DNA from 4 places in the Jeotgalibacillus sp. 10bf12 genome. Region 1 is predicted to be linked to each of the others. Evidence: riboswitches for the same ligand, from Rfam matches in the RefSeq annotation. Region 1 holds a riboswitch; each other region holds the start of a gene.
The links. Region 1 has a riboswitch for S-adenosylmethionine ahead of DH10bf12_RS08220 (L-cystine transporter). Riboswitches for the same ligand answer to the same signal wherever they lie in the genome.

Region 1 (5,129 bases):
TATTCGGTCAGGTATCAAAATCGCAGGGTGTGCTGATAGCGATTGCTATTTACATCGTGCAGGTTGTGTTGAGTCATGTGCTGCTGAAGCGATATAAGCAGGGGCCAATGGAGTATGTATGGAGAAGGTGGACGTATTCAGGTGGGGAGCGGCATTCGAAGGCGGCATAAAACTGCCTATTGCTTTAACTTTGATATATAACTACCGGTATATTTACAGGAAAGGATGATTCAGGTGATGAAAGCCATGTTTTTATCTGGTCCCATCAACTTGGGAATCTTCGTGCTGGCAGGTCAACCGTTTTGGGGACTGATCAGTGCAATGATATTTTTGTTTACAGGTGCTTATTTTAGTAAGCCGCGTTTTAATCAGGAATAAAGAATTGCGAATTGCTGAGCGATCTCCTTCTTTTTCGAATTCACAGATATTAAAAACAAAAGCTCCGGGATAAGTTATTTCCCCGGAGCTTTTACTACTTATTATTTTTGAACACAAAATTTTGAAAAAAGGATATTATTCCTACTAGAAAACAGGAGAAAGTCAATAAGAAAATCTCCAATGAAGAAAGTTCTATGGAAATGAAAAGGATCACAGCTGATAATCCCACTATAAAATATACTGGTATAAATTTTTTTGACAATAGTAGCTCACTCAAATTAATAACTCCTCTAACTCAAGAAATAGATCCTTCACTGATCATAACTAAACTAGTTTACAATCTTAAATCATGCTGCAGAATTACCTCTAAAACACAAACGTTTAATCAACTGTTTGCTTCGATGCAATAGCGCTGACTCTCTTTTTATTATCTTTTTTCTCTATAAATACAGGCAATACATTGATAAAAATAGAAGCCCCTGTCAAAACCCACAATGCCCATTGGAAGTTAACGACTTCCCTGACAGCTGACCAGTCTTCTTTTGCTGCCTGCCCGGCGATAAAGGTGATTTCTGCACACAGTGTGAGTGCTGTAAATGATAAAGCTGCCGCCATCGCAAGCTTATAATCCTTTCCTGCTGAAAATAAATAAATATTAAGCAGTGTTGCTGCGATTGCAATAAATCCTAATATGATCCACATTACGACGCCTCCCTGATTTCTTCAATAACCTTAATTTAGAAAAAATAGTCAATGTTAGTCTATCATACATTTTCATCGTAAAAATGATGACCTTCATTATTAGTGATTTAAAATACTCACTACAAATGCAGGACACGAAAGATATTTAAAAAAAGAGCAACCAAATGGCTGCTCTCTTTTAATACGCTCTTTACTTAAGCCTCAACAGTCACCCGTGTAGACCGGTCGTTATACATATCAACATCTAATTCATTCGTTACCTTACTCGTCAGCACTCCGGCTGTCATACTTCCGCTGACATTAACAGCTGTTCTTCCCATATCAATCAGTGGTTCAATGGAAATTAACAGACCAGCTAAGCCGATCGGAAGATTCAGGGCTGACAGGACAAGAATGGCTGCAAATGTTGCGCCGCCTCCAACGCCTGCAACACCAAATGAACTGATTGCCACAACGGCGATGACCGTTAAGATAAACGTCGGTGTGAGGGGATTGATTCCGACGGTTGGTGCAATCATGATCGCGAGCATGGCAGGATACACACCTGCACAGCCGTTTTGTCCGATTGACAATCCAAATGAACCTGCGAAATTAGCCGTTCCATCTTTTACCCCTAAGTTCTGCTGAGTCCGGATGTTCATTGGCAACGCGCCGGCACTGGTGCGGGTTGTAAACGCAAAAGCGAGAACAGGAAATGCTTTTTTGACAAAAGTAACTGGGTTTAAGCCTGAAATTGTTAGCAGGATCAAATGAATAATAAAGACAATACCCAGTGCTACGTATGAAGCAATCACAAATTTACCGAGATTCACTATGGCATCAAAGTTTGTGGTTGCCACTGTTCTCGCCATGACCGCCAGCACACCATAAGGCGTTAATCTTAAAATTAATGTCACGACGCGCATCACGATCGCATAAAGAGAGTCGACAATCTTAGAAAATAATTCCGCTTGTTCAGGCTGCTTTCTTCTGACACCCAAAAACGCCAGACCAAGAAAAGCTGCGAAAATGACAACTGAAATCGTGGAAGTCGGGCGGGCGCCTGTGAAATCCAGAAAAACATTTGATGGAACTAAAGCAAGGATTTGCTGTGGAAATGTCACGTTTTCCACTGTCCCATACGTTTCTTCCAATGAAGCGGCACGGCCTGTTTCTGCTTCGCCCTGTTCGATTTGAATCGCTTCAAGATTAAAACCAGCCGTTGTAGCAATCCCAACAGCAGCTGCAATGGCAGTTGTTCCAACTAAAATGCCGATAATGAGTGCACTGATTTTTCCGATATTCTTTGTTAAAGTCAGCTTTGTAAAAGCCGCAAGAATTGAAATGAAGACGAGCGGGATGGCGATCATCTGTAAGAGCCTGATGTAAGAACCACCAATTAGATTAAACCAATCAGCTGTAGTTGCAATAACAGTGGACTCAGATGGATAGATCCATTGCAATGCAAAACCTAATACAATTCCGAATGCTAAACCAAGTAAAACCCTTTTTGAAAATGATACGTGCTTCTTCTTAAGCGCGTAAAGAAAAATAATAAGACCAACTAACACAAATAAATTCAAACTAACTAAAAAAATGTCCACACAATTTCCTCCTCTAAATGAATTTTCAACATAAAAAAACTCCCAGTCAGAAAAATAAACTGGAAGAAAAAACATTAATCCAGTCTTATCTATCAAGAAACACTTGCTGGAATTGGCACAGTACTGATGAGTCAGTCTGCTGCCGAGGTGTCATTGGGCCAGTCCCTTAACCTCTCTTGATAAGACGATCTATTGAGTTTATGAAGTATCCCGATAAAAATACTTGGTTTTTATGTTAACGAATCGCAAATGCGCTGTCAATATTTATTTTTTTTGTTAAACAATTCTTTTCTTAACATTTTTCAGGGATCACATGCTGACTCGGATTCGACTGGGACAGTTTGCGCGCCTTTAATAAAATAACGTTTATTAAAAATGAGGGTGGAGGTATCCCAATTATATTCACACATCTGTTCTTATAGAACAAAAATGGGGGTAGTATATGTGAAAATGACATCTATATTTTAATAATTTTGTAGACAATATTTTAGGGAAGAAATGATCTTTAAACGTCATAAACAAAATATTATCAGAATGAAAAACAACAAAAAGATACGGAGTTGTACCTTTTTGCTGTCCCATTTCAGTCTTTGTACCCTCTTAGTCCTCTTCACTCATGTTAAACTCAGACGCAGGTCGAGGTGTGATAGGGTCCAGACATACGATACCGCAGAAACAATTCAAATCGACAGTCAGGCAGATGCCTGTTGCCTGCAGATTTCTGATGCTGTTGCCCGGGAAATAATCGCAGATTTGCGTTCCGTCGCCTGATGGCCCAGGAGTAGATCCGCCCATTGTAATTGGAAGCAGTAGCTCCAGCTGGACGCAGCACTTATCTTTCTCTCTGTCCTTATCTTTATCCACAAACTTTTTCGCGCGGAAGATCGGTGTTTTTACACATCTTAGTGCGGTCATTCCTGATCCGCCGACGGGAGCACTGAAAACGCCGCTTCCGATAAATGGTTCGCAATCCCCTTTACAGTAGAGTGCAAATGGAATCGTAGTAGGTCCATTTCCATTCCCGTTAGCCGCGATCGGTGATAGCAGGTTTCTGATTGCCTGGTCACAGCCTGTTGAACAGCAACCATTCGCATTAGCGCCAGCCACCTCATCCTGAGCTCTTACAATCTCACGAACAATACCACATACACATGAATCTTTTTTTCCGCAACACATTAAAATCTCTCCTTTTCATTATTGTTGTTGCATTAATATGTATATGTAAAAAAGTGACTAAATGCCTGTACAATAGCCTTGCAGAAAGAAATAAACGAGCTGACCTTAGATAAGTCAGGACTTAATGGTGAAGTTAAAAGTTAGTTTTCTCTTAGCATTCAGCTTTTTTTGATAGGCTTCTCACTGAAAACGAAGTAGATATCACAATAAATAAGGAAGCTTATTTATTCCATATTTTATAATTTAATTTGATTATTCAAACAAATCCGTTATACTAAAAACCATACATACCGACCGGTTAGTTAGTAAGGTCAAAAGGGGATGGAAAGATGAATTTTTCGTATTCTGCCGAGGTAAAAGATCTTGAGAAAAAGCTCAACAGATTTATGGAGGAGCACGTGTATCCGAATGAAGCGTTGTATGAGCGTCAGGTAAATGAAGGGGAGAGCCGCTGGAGTACAGTGCCGCCAATCATGGAAGAGCTGAAGGAGAAAGCAAAGGCTGAGGGACTTTGGAATTTGTTTTTGCCGGAGAGTGAATACGGAGCTGGGCTCAGTAACGTAGAGTACGCGCCGCTTTGTGAAATCATGGGGCGTTCGATGATTGGTCCTGAGGTGTTTAATTGTAATGCACCGGATACGGGAAACATGGAAGTGTTGGTGCGTTACGGGACAGAGGAGCAGAAGGATAAGTGGCTTAAGCCGCTGCTTGCAGGTGAGATCCGATCGTGCTTTTCGATGACAGAGCCTGATGTGGCTTCATCTGACGCGACAAATATTGAAGCGCGGATTGAGCGGGATGGTAATGAGTATGTGATTAACGGACGGAAATGGTGGTCTTCGGGTGCCGGGGATCCACGCTGTCAGATTGGCATTGTGATGGGAAAGACGGATCCTGGTGCTGATAAGTATGAGCAGCAGTCGATGATTCTTGTGCCGCTTGATACGCAGGGTGTGACGATTGAGCGGATGCTGCCTGTGTTTGGTTATGATCATGCGCCGCATGGTCACGGGGAGATTACGTTTGAAAATGTCAGGGTGCCGGCAGAGAATATGATTTTAGGTGAAGGAAAAGGGTTTGCGATTGCGCAAGGAAGACTTGGACCAGGCAGGATTCATCATTGCATGAGACTAATCGGGGCAGCGGAACGTGCGCTTGAGGAATTATGTAAGCGCGTCGTGGATCGTCATGCGTTTGGCAAACCGCTTGCAAGCCAGGGCGTGATCCGTGAGTGGATTGCTGATTCGCGGATTGAGATTGAACAGGCGAGACTGCTGACATTAAAGGCTG
Region 2 (5,129 bases), 1.6 Mb from region 1:
GAACCAGCAGAAGGTTCTTTATACACAGATCTTCTGTCAGGAAGCGTTCAATGAGATCGAACAGCACGCAAAGGAAACACTGATTGCTGCTGAAAGCGGAGATTCACTTCGCATGATGCTTTCTGCACTTCGCAAGTTCACGCGTTTCACACCAGTGAACCTGATTCCGGTAAAGCGTGAAGCGGCTGCGAAGCTGATTGATGCTGAGAAATTTGTAGTATGATTTTAACTTTATAAACCGCTAATGATTTACGTGGCGACTGCGCTTTCCGCGTCCCCCTCTAACCTGTAGCTGGTTGATGAAATAAACGATTAATACCGATCAAATAGTGAGAAACCGCCTATACAACTAGGCGGTTTTTCTTATGGAAAGCATCTTTAATTGACTTCCACTGAATAAATCCTTACGATTTGTTTAAACTTTTAAACATATAGACATAAGGAGAGTGGTTGGATGAATGTTTTAATTACGGGTGCATCCGGTGGGATTGGGAAAGAGCTTGCGAAGCTTTATGCGGAGAAGGGGCATACGCTGATTCTTGCTGCAAGAAGTGTAGATAAGCTGAATGAATTGGCAAATGAACTGGCAGAGAAATATACGATCGAAACGCATGTTTTTCAAAGTGACTTATCAAAAGCCGGAGCTGCTCAAACCTTATTTGATCAGGTGCAGTCACAGAAACTGACAGTCGATATTCTGATTAATAACGCAGGCGTCGGCCTATTTGGGGAATTCCATCAGACTGATCTGCAAAAAGAACAGGAAATGATTCAGCTGAATATTACTTCACTAACTGAACTGACAAAGTTGTTTGGCCGTGAGATGGTGAATGCGAAGTCAGGAAAAATTCTGAATGTCGCTTCAACAGCTGCGTTTTTCCCTGGACCGTTAATGGCGGTGTATTATGCATCTAAAGCATATGTGAAATCATTTACTGAAGCACTCGATAATGAATGGGCTGAGCATGGCGTGCAGGTGTCAGGATTGTATCCAGGACCTACAAGTACAGGGTGCAAAGACACAGCAGAATTGAATGATTCAAAGCTATTTAACAATGGCACGATGAAACCGCAGGCGGTAGCGAAAATCACGTTTATCGAATTTATGAATGGTAAAAAGCAGATTATACCTGGAGGCATGAACAAACTTCAGTCCAGAGCGAGCCGTCTGATCTCCAGGTCAGCTGCAGCAAGCATCGTTAGAAAGACACAGGAAAGAGAGTAGTGAGGTGACATAAATGGGGGAGCAGGCAGAAAAAGCATTTCGGGACTGTATTCCATTATTTCAGGCATTGAGTGATCCTTATCGTCAGGATATTGTATTAATGCTCTCAGATACAGACTCAATGACAGTGAATGAATTAACAGATAGACTTCCGCTTTCCCGTCCTGCTGTTTCTCATCATTTGAAAATTCTGCGTGAACAGGGTATTTTAAAAATGAAACAGCATGGAACGCAGCGCAATTACTCTCTTGCTCTTGAGGGAGCGCTGGAAACGTTAAAGCATCTGATTATTACCGTGGAAGACCGGTGTTATTAACAAGGAGGAATGAACATGACGATTACTTTTTACACTTACCCAAAATGTGGCACGTGCCGTAAAGCGAAAAAATGGCTGGATCAAAATGAGGTGTCATACGAAGAAATTCATTTAATCGATTCACCTCCTTCAAAAGAAGAACTTTCTGAGCTACATAAGAAAAGCGGGCTTGAGCTGAAGAAGTTTTTCAATACAAGCGGTGTAAAGTATCGCGAGCTTGGTTTAAAAGATAAGCTTGCCGACATGTCAGATGAGGAAAAGCTTGAACTGCTTGCTTCAGACGGCAAACTGATCAAGCGTCCGCTGACGACTGACGGCAATCAGGTAACAGTTGGATTTAAAGAACCGGAATTTGAAGAAAAATGGCAGGGTTAATCAGAAACAATTCTTGTTTTCGGGCACCTGTTATGCCAATATGAAGTAGTATAGAAATCATTCATATGCGGAGGGAAAACACATGAGTTCACCAAAAGAATTACGTTATTCAGAAGAACACGAATGGGTAAAAGTTGAAGACGGTAAAGCACGAATCGGTATTACTGAATTCGCACAGTCAGAGCTTGGCGATATCGTATTTGTTGAGCTTCCGGAAGTAGGCGACGAGCTGCAGGCAGACGAGCCATTTGGCAGCGTTGAGTCTGTTAAAACAGTGTCAGAACTTTACGCACCAGTCAGCGGTAAAGTCGTTGAGGTGAACGAAGACCTTGAAGACAGCCCTGAATACGTTAACGAATCTCCATATGAAAAAGCATGGATGGTCGTAGTTGAACTTTCTGATGACTCAGAAGTTGACGCACTGATGGATGCTGAAGCATATGACAAAATGACAGACGAAGACTAATTGATGTGCCGTTCACCTGGTTGGGTGGGCGGTTTTTTTATGAAACCGGCTCACTGCGCGCCAGGCGGACGCTTTCCGCGGGGACGGCGCTGAGCCTCCTCGGCTTTGCCTGCGGGGTCTCACCTGTCCGTCACATCCCGCTGGAGTCGCCGCCTTCTGCTCCGTTCACCTCATCCTGTCTATGTGAAATATAAACGGTATCTAATTTTTCAGTTATTAGTTTATGGGGAAAGAATCCATATTTGCGCAGCAGGTGATTGGAGCGTAAGGGGCTCGTCAGGAAGGGACAGGTGAGGCTTATGGTGAAGCCTGCTGGTTCACCGCCCGGCCGTGAAGTCCCCCTGAAGCGGAAAACACCTGCCACTATATAGCAACACTAACTTCAAGAGATTTTCACCCATCTCATTTACTTGCATTTCTCAACAGTACAGGCGACAATTAAATCAGCAGCATACCATGTTAGAAAGCCGTGCGATCCTTAGGTGAAGGTGTGATGGGAAATGCAGTGCAAAAAGGTTATTATTGTTGAGGGTAAGTCTGATAAGCGTAAGGTTCAGCCGATTATCAGAGAGCCGGTTGATATTATTTGTACAAATGGCACAATCAGCCTGACGAAAATGGATGAGCTGATTGATGAGTTGTATGAAAAAGATGTCTATGTGCTTGTGGATGCGGATGATGCAGGTGAGAAGCTGCGAAAACAGTTTAAAAGAGAGATGCCTGAAGCGGATCATCTTTATATCGACAAAGCCTATCGTGAGGTTGCAACAGCTCCTGAGCAGCATCTGGCTGTTATTTTAGCCGGTGCAAATATTGATATTTACACTGAGTTTTTAGAAAAAAGGATGAATCTTTAATGATAAAAGAATGGACAATAGAAGCGCTGGACCAGCGTTTGCAGGAAAAAAAGCAGTCAGCGATGTATTTATACACGCCAATGTGCGGGACGTGTAAGCTTGCGGGGAAAATGCTTGAAGTGACAGCCGCTGCGATTCAGGATACTGAGGTCGGAAAAGCAGATCTAAACTATGTTGAACCGCTTGCTGAGCGTTATCAGATTGAAAGTGTCCCATGCCTGCTGTTATTTAAAGATGGTCAGATGGTGCAGAAAATCTATAAGTTTGAATCAGTGCCAACGATCTTTGAGGCATTCAGAGAACTGTCCGGACAGCCGGCAAATCAGTAAATGTGCAATTTTGAAAAAAATTCGTTGACAGTAAATTTAAGAACATGATACGATTTGTCTCGTACTCTTAATGAATCTTAACTGAATACGCGTAACTCTTATCAAGAGCGGCGGAGGGAAGTGCCCTATGAAGCCCGGCAACCGACAGTTTACTGGAAAGGTGCCAAGTCACACAGGTTTATACCTGGTAGATGAGAGAAAGCCGTTTAATTTTTGACGCCTTTCTGCTCATCACGCAGAGAGGCGTTTTTTATATATAACAGGACTATTTGAAGGCAGTATTTTAATTTCCTGCTTTAACGGGATAATAAGTTAATTTACGAAAGTGGGTGATGGTATGATAACCATCTCAGATGTAAAAAAAGTATTTAAAACAAAAAGCGGTTCACTGACTGCAGTTGACAAAGTTAACCTGAACATTCACGAAGGCGAAATCTTTGGCGTCATTGGATACAGTGGTGCCGGTAAAAGTACATTAATCCGTATGCTGAACGGTCTTGAACAGCCGTCAGAAGGTAAGGTTGATATAAATGGTAAGCTGATTTCCTCTATCAAAGGAGGAGACTTGCGGAAAGCAAGACAAAAAATCAGTATGATTTTCCAGCATTTCAATCTTCTATGGTCAAGGTCTGTAAGAGAAAATATTTCTTTTCCGCTTGAAATAGCAGGTGTTCCTAAACAGGAACGATTAAAAAGAGTGGATGAGTTAATCGAACTTGTAGGACTTGATGGCCGTGGAGATGCCTATCCTTCTCAACTGAGTGGCGGTCAAAAGCAGAGAGTCGGGATTGCACGGGCACTTGCGAATGACCCTGAAGTACTGCTTTGTGATGAAGCAACATCGGCGCTTGACCCTCAGACGACCGATTCAATTCTTGAACTGCTGGTGGATATTAATAAGCGCCTCGGTCTGACAATCGTGCTGATCACACATGAAATGCACGTCATCAGAAAAATCTGCCACCGTGTTGCTGTGATGGAAGGCGGTAAAGTAGTTGAACTTGGAGATGTCCTTGACGTATTTAAGCAGCCGAAAGAAAACATCACAAAACGTTTCGTTCAGCAGGTAACAGAACCTGAAGAAACAAAAGATACGATTGAGCATCTGCTGAAAGAGTACCAGGACGGCAAAGTGATCAAGCTGACTTTTGTAGGTGAATCAGCTGAGCAGCCGGTCGTTACAAATCTGATCCGTTCATTCGAGCTGCAGGTCAATATTCTGCAGGGGAAAATTTCGCAGACGCAAAACGGCGCATACGGCTCATTGTTTATTCATTTACACGGGCAGCCGGATGAGTTAGCGCGAGCGATTGAATTTCTAGAAGCGGCAAGTGTCGGAGTGGAGGTGATCACACATGATTGAGCAGATTTTTCCGAACGTTGAGTGGCCGGTCATGTGGGAGGCGACCTACGAAACGATTTATATGACAGTCATTTCAGTCATCATTACATTTATCTTAGGACTGGCACTCGGGTTGCTTTTATTTCTTACTTCAAAAGGAAACTTACTGGAAAATAAAATCGCTTATGGCATTACGACAGCACTCGTTAATATATTCAG
Region 3 (5,129 bases), 1.5 Mb from region 1:
TGTGCGGTTTGTTTCTGTCGTCATAACGTGTAGGTCATGCCCGCAGCTTTCGCAATTTCGTTCAGCTTCAGGTAAATGATAAGTGACTTTTTCAACCGGAAGGTTCAGTTCATGTGATGAACGCTTTCGCTTGTTTTTTTGAGTGCTTGAAACGAGATCGCTTTCGTTTAACTGTGGTTCTTCATGTGCTGAATCTTGAGTGATCTCTACTTCATTAAAAAAGTGGAAGTTCAATCTGACCATCGGAGGTATTCGTCTTTTCACTGGAACGGCCGAATTTCTCGGTTTGAAGCTGTTTGAATTGGCCTTCATACCAAGAGACAAGAGCTTCGAGCTCTTCGTTACGCTTTTCCAGTTCATGAATGCGGTCTTTATTTGAAGTTTTAGGATGAGAAGGTGTCGTTTGTTTTTTCATACCCCTAGGGTACGACACCTTCTGTCTGAGGTCTACCCCTTATATAACTTTCATGCCGGAAAGTTTCGGATGAACTTTTCCATCTTCAATCGTCAGTCCTTCTAACAACCACTTTAACTGTTTAGGGTTCAGAGAAGTGGTTTCATCTTCACGCCCTTCGGGCCAACGGAATCGGCCATTTTCAAGTCTGCGATAATACAGCCAAAAACCATTGTGCTCCCAGTGTAGAATCTTCACTTTATCCCGTTCACGGTTACAAAACAAAAGATATCTGAAGAACACGGATCTAATTCAAACGTTTCCTGTACGATGGCCGCAAGACCATCAATGGATAATCGCATATCTGTCACGCCTTGAGCGAGGTATATATTGCGTATAGATTCCGGTTGAAGAATCATGGCGTGATCACCTCCAGCAGTTCAGTTAATAATTCTTTATCAAATCCCGGAGGGATCACAACTTTATATGGCCCTACGTGCAGGTCGAGCTTCGTAGTAGGGGATTGCATATTGATTTTTGCCCATCCAGTTGGACGTTCCTGTTGGATATCCTCTGGCCGGTAAGTCATTCTAAAATAATGAAGCTGACTGTACGTGACTTCATCCCGAGTCTCGCAAAATGCTTTTAATGATAAGTCACTTTCACGCCACTCTTCATAGATACGCGACATCTTTTCTACGTATCCACTTGGCACGTGATTTGAGCTTTCTTTTACATCCATTCAATAACCACACCTTCCATATAACCAATGTGTTCATAGGATAAGAGGCAGTCGGTGTACCTTTCGAAGAAAGGAGCATTTCATCTGGCTTAAGATCCGTTTGAAATGTCTATGTGAAGAGAAAGTAGAAAAAATCGTAGCTTGATTGAACACGTTCGTTACATATTTGATTTCCTTCATTTTGTCACGGAAGGTTACACAACAGAAGGTGTGGTTCGTTTGACGCTTACTGTGATTCAAAGAAACTCACACCATGTTCTTAGAATAGTGAAATTTGATCTATGCCCATTCAACAAAAAATCCGGAATATATCATAACAGATATATTCCGGACGGATTGTATTCTTATTATGCGTTAGCATCCTTCTTCAACGCATCTGCTTTATCTGTTCTTTCCCATGGAAGGTCAAGATCATTACGGCCGAAGTGTCCGTAAGCAGCTGTCTGCTTGTAGATCGGACGGCGAAGGTCAAGCATTTTAATAATGCCTGCAGGACGAAGGTCAAAGTGATTACGGATCAGATCCACAAGTGTATCCTCTTCCACTTTACCAGTGTCAAATGTATTAACAGAAATTGATACAGGCTGCGCTACGCCGATTGCGTATGCAAGCTGTACTTCACATTTATCAGCAAGACCTGCAGCAACGATGTTTTTCGCTACGTAACGTGCAGCGTAAGCACCTGAGCGGTCAACTTTCGTTGCATCCTTACCAGAGAATGCACCGCCGCCGTGACGCGCATATCCACCGTAAGTATCAACGATGATTTTACGGCCAGTCAGACCGGCATCTCCCTGAGGTCCGCCAATAACGAAGCGCCCAGTCGGGTTAATGAAGTATTTAGTATCTTCATCAATTAGCTCTGCAGGAACGACATGGTTAATTACGTGTTCCTTCAGGTTACGCTGAATACGCTCAAGGCTGACTTCCGGATGGTGCTGCGTTGAGATAACGATTGTGTCTACGCGCACCGGCTTGTCATTTTCATCATATTCAACTGTCACCTGCGTCTTACCATCAGGACGAAGGTATGGAAGAATATCTTCTTTACGCACTTCAGTCAGACGGCGTGACAGTTTGTGAGCAAGTGAGATTGGCAGTGGCATCAGTTCAGCTGTTTCGTTATTTGCATAACCGAACATAAGCCCCTGGTCGCCTGCACCAATTGATTCGATTTCCGCGTCAGTCATCTGGCTTTCACGGTCTTCTAGCGCACGGTCAACTCCTGCTGCAATGTCAGGTGACTGCTCATCAATAGAAGTTAGTACTGCACAAGTATCCGCATCAAAACCATATTTAGCACGTGTATAACCGATTTCTTTGATCGTTTCACGTACGATCTTAGGGATATCTACATACGTAGAAGTTGAGATTTCTCCAGCTACCAGAACAAGTCCGGTTGTAACAGAAGTTTCGCATGCCACGCGGGCATTCGGATCATCTTTCAGAATTGCATCAAGAATTGAATCAGAAATCTGATCACAGATTTTATCCGGATGTCCCTCAGTTACGGACTCGGATGTAAATAAACGACGTTTTACAGACATATAAGTCTCCTCCTTGTGAAGCAAATAGTCGACGGTACTCATTACCCTTAGAGATCGAACGTTAACCTACAAGATCATCCAAGTTTCGGCATAAATAAAAGAAACCTCTCCTCAAATCACGTTCATGAGGAAAGGTTCATAATCAGTTCGCCTTTCACTCTTATCGTTCAAGACACACGTCTTGCTCCAGGTTAGCACCTTCGCTCCAAATGTTTGGACCGCAAAAGCATCATGCTTTTTTGCAGAGCAGGTTGCTGGGTTTCATAGGGCCTGTCCCTCCACCAGCTCGGGATAAGAGTATCCGTTCAAAAAACTATCTTACGGAAATGAATGTGTAATGTCAATCATAATATTCTATGATAATAAGAACTTTTATTAAGCTTTCATTTTTTAAAATCCATTATCTTACTTGCACAGCTGTTGATTGGAGTGGATGGGGGCGACTCCTGCGGCAGGAAGGGACAGGTGAGGCTTATGGCGAAGCCTGCGGGCTCACCGCCCGGCCGCGGAAAGCGTCCCCCTGAAGCGGAAATCATCAGCCAACCTTTAAAAAACAAACAATTTAAGAATTTTTAACGAAATCACCAATTAGTATAGACTATTCAATTGAATGTGTTATACTAATTTCGAACAAAGGTGAATGACTTACTGAAAAGGTGGGAGATAACATGACAACAATCCGAAACACTTCAGAATTAAAAGAACTATTAATGAGCGAACGCGTGAATAAGAACCTTTCTGTACCTCAGCTTGTAGAGAAGGTATTAATGAGAGAAGAAGGCACATTAACTTCTACAGGCGCTGTAAAAGCGGAAACTGGCAAATACACCGGCCGCTCTCCAAAAGATAAATTTATTGTGGATGAAGCTTCTGTACGTGACAAGATTGACTGGGGTAAAGTCAATCAGCCGATCTCTGAGGATTCATTTGACCGTTTATATACGAAAGTACTAAACCACCTTGGTGAAAAAGAAGAAGTATTTATGTTTGAAGGATTTGCAGGCGCTGATGCTGATTCCCGCCTCCCAATCCGTGTGGTCAACGAGCGCGCATGGCATAATCTTTTTGCCCACCAGCTATTTATCAGACCTGAAAAAGGTGAAGCATGGACCAGCCGGAATGAAGCGCCGTTTACAATTTTGTCTGCTCCATCATTGAAAGCTGACCCTGAAACAGATGGTACAAATTCTGAAACATTTATCATTGTATCATTTGAACAACGCACAATTTTAATCGGTGGCACAGAATATGCAGGCGAAATGAAAAAGTCTATTTTCTCTGTGATGAATTATCTGCTACCGCAAAATGATATTTTACCGATGCACTGCTCAGCAAACGTTGGTGCTGAAGGGGATGTGGCATTATTCTTCGGACTTTCAGGAACTGGTAAAACAACGCTATCAGCAGATGCTGACCGTAAGCTCATTGGGGATGATGAGCACGGCTGGTCTGATAATGGCGTGTTTAATATCGAGGGTGGATGCTACGCGAAATGCATTAACCTGTCAGAGGAAAAAGAGCCGCAGATTTTCGATGCGATCCGATTTGGTTCAGTCCTTGAAAATGTCGTGCTTGACCCTGAGTCACATGAAGCAGACTATGATGACTCTTCATTAACTGAAAATACGCGTGCTGCATATCCGCTGCAGGCGATGAGAAATATCGTGGATCCAAGCAGAGCCGGTCACCCGAATACAATTGTATTCCTGACTGCTGATGCATTTGGTGTACTGCCTCCGATCGCAAAGCTGACAAAAGAACAGGCAATGTACCACTTCCTGAGCGGCTACACATCAAAGCTTGCCGGCACTGAAAGAGGCATTACTGAGCCGGAAGCAACGTTCTCAACCTGCTTTGGATCTCCTTTCCTTCCACTTGAACCGACTGTATACGCTGAAATGCTTGGTAAAAAGCTTGAAGAGCATGATGCAGAAGTATACCTGGTCAATACCGGCTGGACTGGCGGTGCTTACGGGACGGGATCACGTATGAAACTTACTTACACAAGAGCAATGGTTAGGGCTGCTCTCCACGGTGAGCTTGCAAATACGGAGACTGCAAGTAATGGACTATTCGGACTTGAGACACCGCTTCACATTCCAGGTGTACCTGATGATGTGCTGCAGCCGCGTTTTGCATGGAAGAATGAAAGTGAATACGAGGAAAAAGCGATGGAGCTTGCATTAAAGTTTAAAGAGAACTTTAAGAAGTTCACTAGCGTAGATGAGCGGATCGCCAGACTTGGCGGACCAATCGTCTAAATAGATAAAGCGTATCGGCTAAGCCGATACGCTTTTTAATTTGTAGACTCGAGCGATTTCATTTCAAAATAGATGACCGTTTTCTGACCGCTCCATTCAAGCTTATAAATCTCTGCGATCCCTCGCACTTCACCTGCAATTGAGTTTTTCACTTCAAGCGGTATATGCATTGGATACAGCCTGTA
Region 4 (5,129 bases), 830 kb from region 1:
TTTTTGCTTGATTTAATATCGGCCGATCCTGCAAATACATCGCCAGACCCGCACTATCCCCTTTCACAATCTCCTCAGCAACAAGCTTTGCTAACACCTGCCCATACACCATCCCGTTATCACCAAATGCAAACACGAAATAACAGCCCGGGAATTCTTTGTAATTCCCAACGACAGGTACCCCATCTACAATCCCACCGTAGGATGAAGCCAGATAAAACTCAGGTTCCACCTGAATATCAGGAAACAGTTTATTAAATTCCTTAATTAACTGATATTTTTTATGAGTTAATTTACTATTTCTGTCTCTTTCTTCATCTGTATTTTCATCCAGTCCGCCAATGATTACCCGGTTGTCTTTCGTAGTCCGTACATAAATATAGGGACGTGCGGTTTCCCAGAGAAGTGTCCGGTTGTACCATGCAGACAGGTCATCAACCGGAGTAGTGGTAATCGTGAAGGTACTTTCAAAAGAAGCTTTCTTCTCTTTTTTAATATCCATGCCCTCATAACCTGCAGCAAAAATCACATGACGCGCCTCTATGGCATAACCGTTCTTCGTTGTCACAATCATATTGCCGCTGCCCTGATCGACGTGCTGTCCATTCATTTCAGTATGCTCATATACACGTACACCGTGTGCCACTGCCTCTTCAAATAGCGCATGCGTATATTTGAATGGATTAATTTCACCGTCGCGATAGGAATAAATCGCTGCTTCTCTGCTAAATGGATACTTCGCTTCAATCTCATCTCTTTTTAAAAAGTCGACCTCACAATCATGCTGCTTTAAATACTCATATTCCTTTTGCAGCTTGGCAACGTCTTCCGGACAGCTTGCGGAATATAACGTATCTCTTCTGGTGAATTCGCAGTCGATTGAACTGCTTTTGGAGGCTGCTTCAATCTCATCAATCGCCTCCTGCAGCAGCTGCAAATGTCTTGCAATGTAGTCTTCTCCGAATGTATTCACTAAACTGGTGAACATCTTTTCACCTGAATATTGCAAAATCGCTGTATTCGTCACAGTGCTTCCGCTAGCAATCGTTGATTTTTCGATCACGACTGTATCCAGGTCATGGCCAGCCAGGTAATGTGCACACTGCGCCCCTGAACTTCCGCCTCCAACAATCAGTACATCACAGATGAGGTCTGTTTCTAGTACAGGATAAGACGGTGCATCCGGAAAAGTAGTAGGCCAATAATAAGTGCCGGTTTGTCGTTTCATTTTGTTCCTCCCCCAAATTAAAATAGATGCTGTTACTATGTCCCGAAATATTTTTAATATGCTCAATACGTAAAAAGTGTCGGGATATTGCGTTGGTTACGCTTTCAATTTTTAAGAAAATGTGAGTGTGTGTAAAAAGAAGAAAAATCTGTTTGACAGAAGCTTAAAAGTCGCATACTATTCTAACTATCGAAAAATTAAATAACTTATCCAGAGAGACCGAGGGACAGGCCCGATGACGTCCAGCAACCATCATTTGATGAGAGGTGCTAATTCCTGCAGAATGTTGTCATTCTGAGAGATAAGAAGCAGATTAAAACCTCTTTCTTATTGGAAGTGGTTTTTTTGTGTTTATCAGGAGATTGCCCTTTATATTGCCGGTTGCAGATAAGGAAAAAGGGAGCGTAGTGTGTTCAACAATGGAAATATGACTTTAAAAAGCTAATCCATTACATTAATTTACATTATATACATAAAAGGAGCTTGCATAATGAAAAGACATCAACCTTTATTCTTATCACTATTTTTACTGGCTGGAGCAGGTGTAGTAAGCGGCTGTTCTTCAGAGGAAACGACGGCGTCAAATGGCGATGAGGTCATTACGGTCGGAACGCAGAATGATTATCCGCCATTTGCTTTTGCAGATGACAACAATGAACTGACAGGCTATGACGTGGATGTTGTAAAAGCGATTGATGAGGAGCTTGATGGCTATACATTCGAGTTTAAGGCGGTTCCATGGGACAGTATGTTTCTTTCGCTTGAATCCAATAAAATTCAGGCGGTAGCTGATCAGGTAGCGAAAACACCTGAGCGCGAGGAGAAGTATTTATTTACAGATGAGTCCTATTTTGCAGCTGAAACGGTCATTGCTGTGAAGGAAGGCAGAGAGGATATTCAGACCATTGAGGACCTTGAAGGAAAGAAGGTGGGTGCGCTCGCGGGTGATTCCTATACGCTGCTGCTTGAAGAGTATAACGAGACAGCGGATACTCCGATTGAATTAACGTACAGTGAAAGCGGAACGCCTGCTGAGATTTTACAGGACGTGCAAAACGAACGCGTAGATGCCTATGTGAATGATCCGATTATGATGAATAACGTGCTTGAGAAAAATGAGCTGGGCGTTGAAATTGTCGGACAGTCGCTTGTCAATGATCAGATGGGCATTGTGCTGAAGCACGGTGAAAAAGGCGAGGAGCTGAAGGCCTTAATTGATCCGATCATCAGGCAGCTGAAAGAGGATGGTACATTAGCTGAACTGTCACAGAAGTGGACCGGCGGAGAATATATTCCTGAATAAGCGTCCGGAGGGTAAGAGTGTATGGAAAATTTACTGGATATCGGCTTTATCATAGAAAGCTATCCCGCGATTTTGTCGCGACTGCCGATTACGATAGGGATTGCCGTGGGTTCTATGGTGATCAGCCTTCTGATCGGACTTGCGACAGCTTTAATTAAAATCTACAAGGTGCCTGTACTGAGCGTGATTACATCAGTCTACGTCTCATTTATCAGGGGAACGCCATTACTCGTACAGATCTATCTGGTGTTTTACGGGATCCCGAAAGTGATTTATTACCTGCAGATTGAATACGGTGTGTTTTTATCAGCAGATGTGAACAGTATTTCGCCTGAAGTGTATGCGCTACTGGCGTTTTCAATTAACCTCGGGGCTTATCTGTCTGAGACGATCCGTTCTGCGATTGAATCAGTGGACCGTGGGCAGTTTGAAGCAGCGAAGGCGATCGGGATGAGCCCGGTGCAGATGATGACGAAAATCATTTTCCCGCAGGCGTTGACTGTTGCGATCCCTAACCTTGGCAATATGTTTATCAGCACGATCAAGGATACATCCTTAGTATTCATTATTGGTGTCATTGACGTCATGGGACAGGCGAAAATTCTCGGCTCACGCGGTCTGGCATTTTTTGAAGTGTATATTGCGGTGTCGATTGTCTACTGGATTCTCTGCATCGCTGTTGAACGGCTGCTTGTCAGACTTGAAAAGCGGGCGCGCAGATATGAAAGAGGGATTGCATGATGATAAAACTTGAAAATATTCATAAATATTATGACAAACAGCACGTGCTGAAAGGGATTGACCTGGACATTCGTGAAGGGGAAGTCGTGTCGATCTTAGGTCCAAGCGGGTCAGGGAAATCAACGCTCCTGCGCTGCATCAATTTTCTCGAGCAGCCAAACAGCGGAATCGTTCAGCTCAACGGTAAAAAGGTGGACGCTGAGTCGGCAGGTAAGTCGGATATTCTGGCGTTAAGAACGTCAACAGGCATGGTTTTTCAGCAGTACAATCTATTCAAAAACCTGACTGTACTCGAAAACGTAATGGTCGGCTTAACAAGTGTGAAGCAGCTGAAGAAGGAGCGGGCGAAAGAGACAAGCCTTGCCATCCTTGAAAAAGTCGGGTTATCCAACCGGCTCGATCATTATCCGGCGCAGCTTTCAGGCGGTCAGCAGCAGCGTGTCGGCATTGCCCGTGCGATGGCACTCAACCCGAAAGTCCTGTTGTTTGATGAGCCTACATCTTCACTTGACCCGGAGCTTGTGGACGGTGTGCTGGCAACGATTAAAAGTGTGGCTGAAGAAGGAAAAACGATGCTCATTGTGACGCATGAGCTTCAGTTTGCGCGTGACATCTCTGACAGAGTGATTTTTATGGAGGATGGGCTGATTGTAGAAGAAGGAACGCCTGATCAGCTGTTTAACCACGCGAAAAAAGAAAGAACGAAGCAGTTTTTAAAGCGGTCAAAGCGGGCTGAATAATAGGATGACAGAAAGGATGACATAGCATGAACCCGATCAAAACGATACTGAATGACTATCCCATCATCATTCTTGACGGGGCACTCGCAACTGAGCTCGAGGGCTATGGATGTGATTTGAATGATCAGCTCTGGTCGGCAATAATTCTGCTGGAAAATCCGGAAATGATTAAAAAGGTGCACCTTGATTATTTTGAGGCAGGCGCCGACTGTGCGATTACTGCCAGCTATCAGGCAACGATTGAAGGGTATCAGCAAAGGGGATTGACTGAAGAAGAAGCCGTCAATCTGATTAAGAAATCAGTCCATCTTGCAGCACAAGCGCGCGATGAATTCTGGACGGGACAGCAGGGGCGTCCAAAACCTTTAGTCGCAGCCTCAGTCGGTCCATATGGCGCTTTTCTGTCAGACGGATCTGAATACCGTGGTGATTACGCCGCAGGATTTGAAGAACTGGTTGCCTTTCACAAAGAGAGAATCAAAGTGTTGGTTGAAGCCGGAGCAGATCTGTTAGCATGCGAAACAATTCCATGCCTTAAAGAAGCGAAAGCCATTGCAGAGGTATTAAAGGAATTTCCTGAAGTGACGGCATGGGTCAGCTTCAGCGCAAAGGATCAATTACATATCAGCAATGGTGAAAAAATTGCTGACTGTGCAGAGTGGCTGAATGATCAGGAGCAGGTGGCAGCAGTCGGTATCAACTGCTCAGCACCGGAGACGATCGCTTCCCTGATTACAGAAGTAAAAACCCGGACGGCAAAACCGATCATTGTCTATCCGAACTCAGGTGAAACATATGATGCAGTCAGCAAAGAGTGGGGCGGGGAAACTTCGTCAGATCAGTTTGCGGAGGACGCACAGCGGTGGTATGAAGCGGGTGCACGGATCATTGGCGGCTGCTGCAGAACGACCCCTGAGGATATTAGGGCGATTACTGAGTGGGCGCGTAAATAGGTGGAGGTCTCAAGTGTTAAATTGATCTACACGGAGTATAACAAATAACACCACCGCTTTGGCGGTGGTGTTTAGTATTTAATAAGTTTCACTAGGAGTTACTTTTCTTTTTTTAAAAATTAGAAGCGATAAATAATAAACTAATAATCCCAAAGCAAACGATA

Region 2: linked by a shared signal. The riboswitch ahead of DH10bf12_RS16715 (methionine ABC transporter ATP-binding protein) and the one ahead of DH10bf12_RS08220 (L-cystine transporter) in region 1 are both predicted to bind S-adenosylmethionine.
Region 3: linked by a shared signal. The riboswitch ahead of metK (methionine adenosyltransferase) and the one ahead of DH10bf12_RS08220 (L-cystine transporter) in region 1 are both predicted to bind S-adenosylmethionine.
Region 4: linked by a shared signal. The riboswitch ahead of DH10bf12_RS03460 (transporter substrate-binding domain-containing protein) and the one ahead of DH10bf12_RS08220 (L-cystine transporter) in region 1 are both predicted to bind S-adenosylmethionine.

What each region holds. Positions count from the first base shown of each region.
Region 1 covers NZ_CP200276.1:1,554,585-1,559,713, forward strand. Annotated here, with positions in the region: gene DH10bf12_RS08205 (DUF418 domain-containing protein) at 1-170, shown strand, start outside; gene DH10bf12_RS08210 (hypothetical protein) at 238-378, shown strand; gene DH10bf12_RS08215 (hypothetical protein) at 760-1,080, opposite strand; gene DH10bf12_RS08220 (L-cystine transporter) at 1,275-2,663, opposite strand; SAM riboswitch class I at 2,746-2,849, opposite strand; gene DH10bf12_RS08225 (CotY/CotZ family spore coat protein) at 3,264-3,839, opposite strand; gene DH10bf12_RS08230 (acyl-CoA dehydrogenase) at 4,169-5,129, shown strand, end outside.
Region 2 covers NZ_CP200276.1:3,198,960-3,204,088, reverse strand. Annotated here, with positions in the region: gene DH10bf12_RS16750 (acyl-CoA dehydrogenase family protein) at 1-223, shown strand, start outside; gene DH10bf12_RS16745 (SDR family NAD(P)-dependent oxidoreductase) at 455-1,225, shown strand; gene DH10bf12_RS16740 (ArsR/SmtB family transcription factor) at 1,239-1,541, shown strand; gene DH10bf12_RS16735 (arsenate reductase family protein) at 1,557-1,916, shown strand; gene gcvH (glycine cleavage system protein GcvH) at 1,999-2,382, shown strand; gene DH10bf12_RS16725 (toprim domain-containing protein) at 2,883-3,239, shown strand; gene DH10bf12_RS16720 (thioredoxin family protein) at 3,239-3,568, shown strand; SAM riboswitch class I at 3,664-3,766, shown strand; gene DH10bf12_RS16715 (methionine ABC transporter ATP-binding protein) at 3,906-4,931, shown strand; gene DH10bf12_RS16710 (methionine ABC transporter permease) at 4,924-5,129, shown strand, end outside.
Region 3 covers NZ_CP200276.1:3,091,613-3,096,741, forward strand. Annotated here, with positions in the region: gene tnpC (IS66 family transposase) at 1-243, opposite strand, end outside; gene DH10bf12_RS16085 (IS66 family transposase) at 215-415, opposite strand; gene tnpB (IS66 family insertion sequence element accessory protein TnpB) at 455-697, opposite strand; gene tnpA (IS66 family insertion sequence element accessory protein TnpA) at 810-1,136, opposite strand; gene metK (methionine adenosyltransferase) at 1,484-2,683, opposite strand; SAM riboswitch class I at 2,841-2,981, opposite strand; gene pckA (phosphoenolpyruvate carboxykinase (ATP)) at 3,352-4,944, shown strand; gene DH10bf12_RS16110 (DUF2584 family protein) at 4,980-5,129, opposite strand, start outside.
Region 4 covers NZ_CP200276.1:726,959-732,087, reverse strand. Annotated here, with positions in the region: gene DH10bf12_RS03465 (NAD(P)/FAD-dependent oxidoreductase) at 1-1,228, opposite strand, end outside; SAM riboswitch class I at 1,432-1,536, shown strand; gene DH10bf12_RS03460 (transporter substrate-binding domain-containing protein) at 1,719-2,531, shown strand; gene DH10bf12_RS03455 (amino acid ABC transporter permease) at 2,553-3,272, shown strand; gene DH10bf12_RS03450 (amino acid ABC transporter ATP-binding protein) at 3,272-4,012, shown strand; gene mmuM (homocysteine S-methyltransferase) at 4,039-4,965, shown strand; gene DH10bf12_RS03440 (hypothetical protein) at 5,044-5,129, opposite strand, start outside.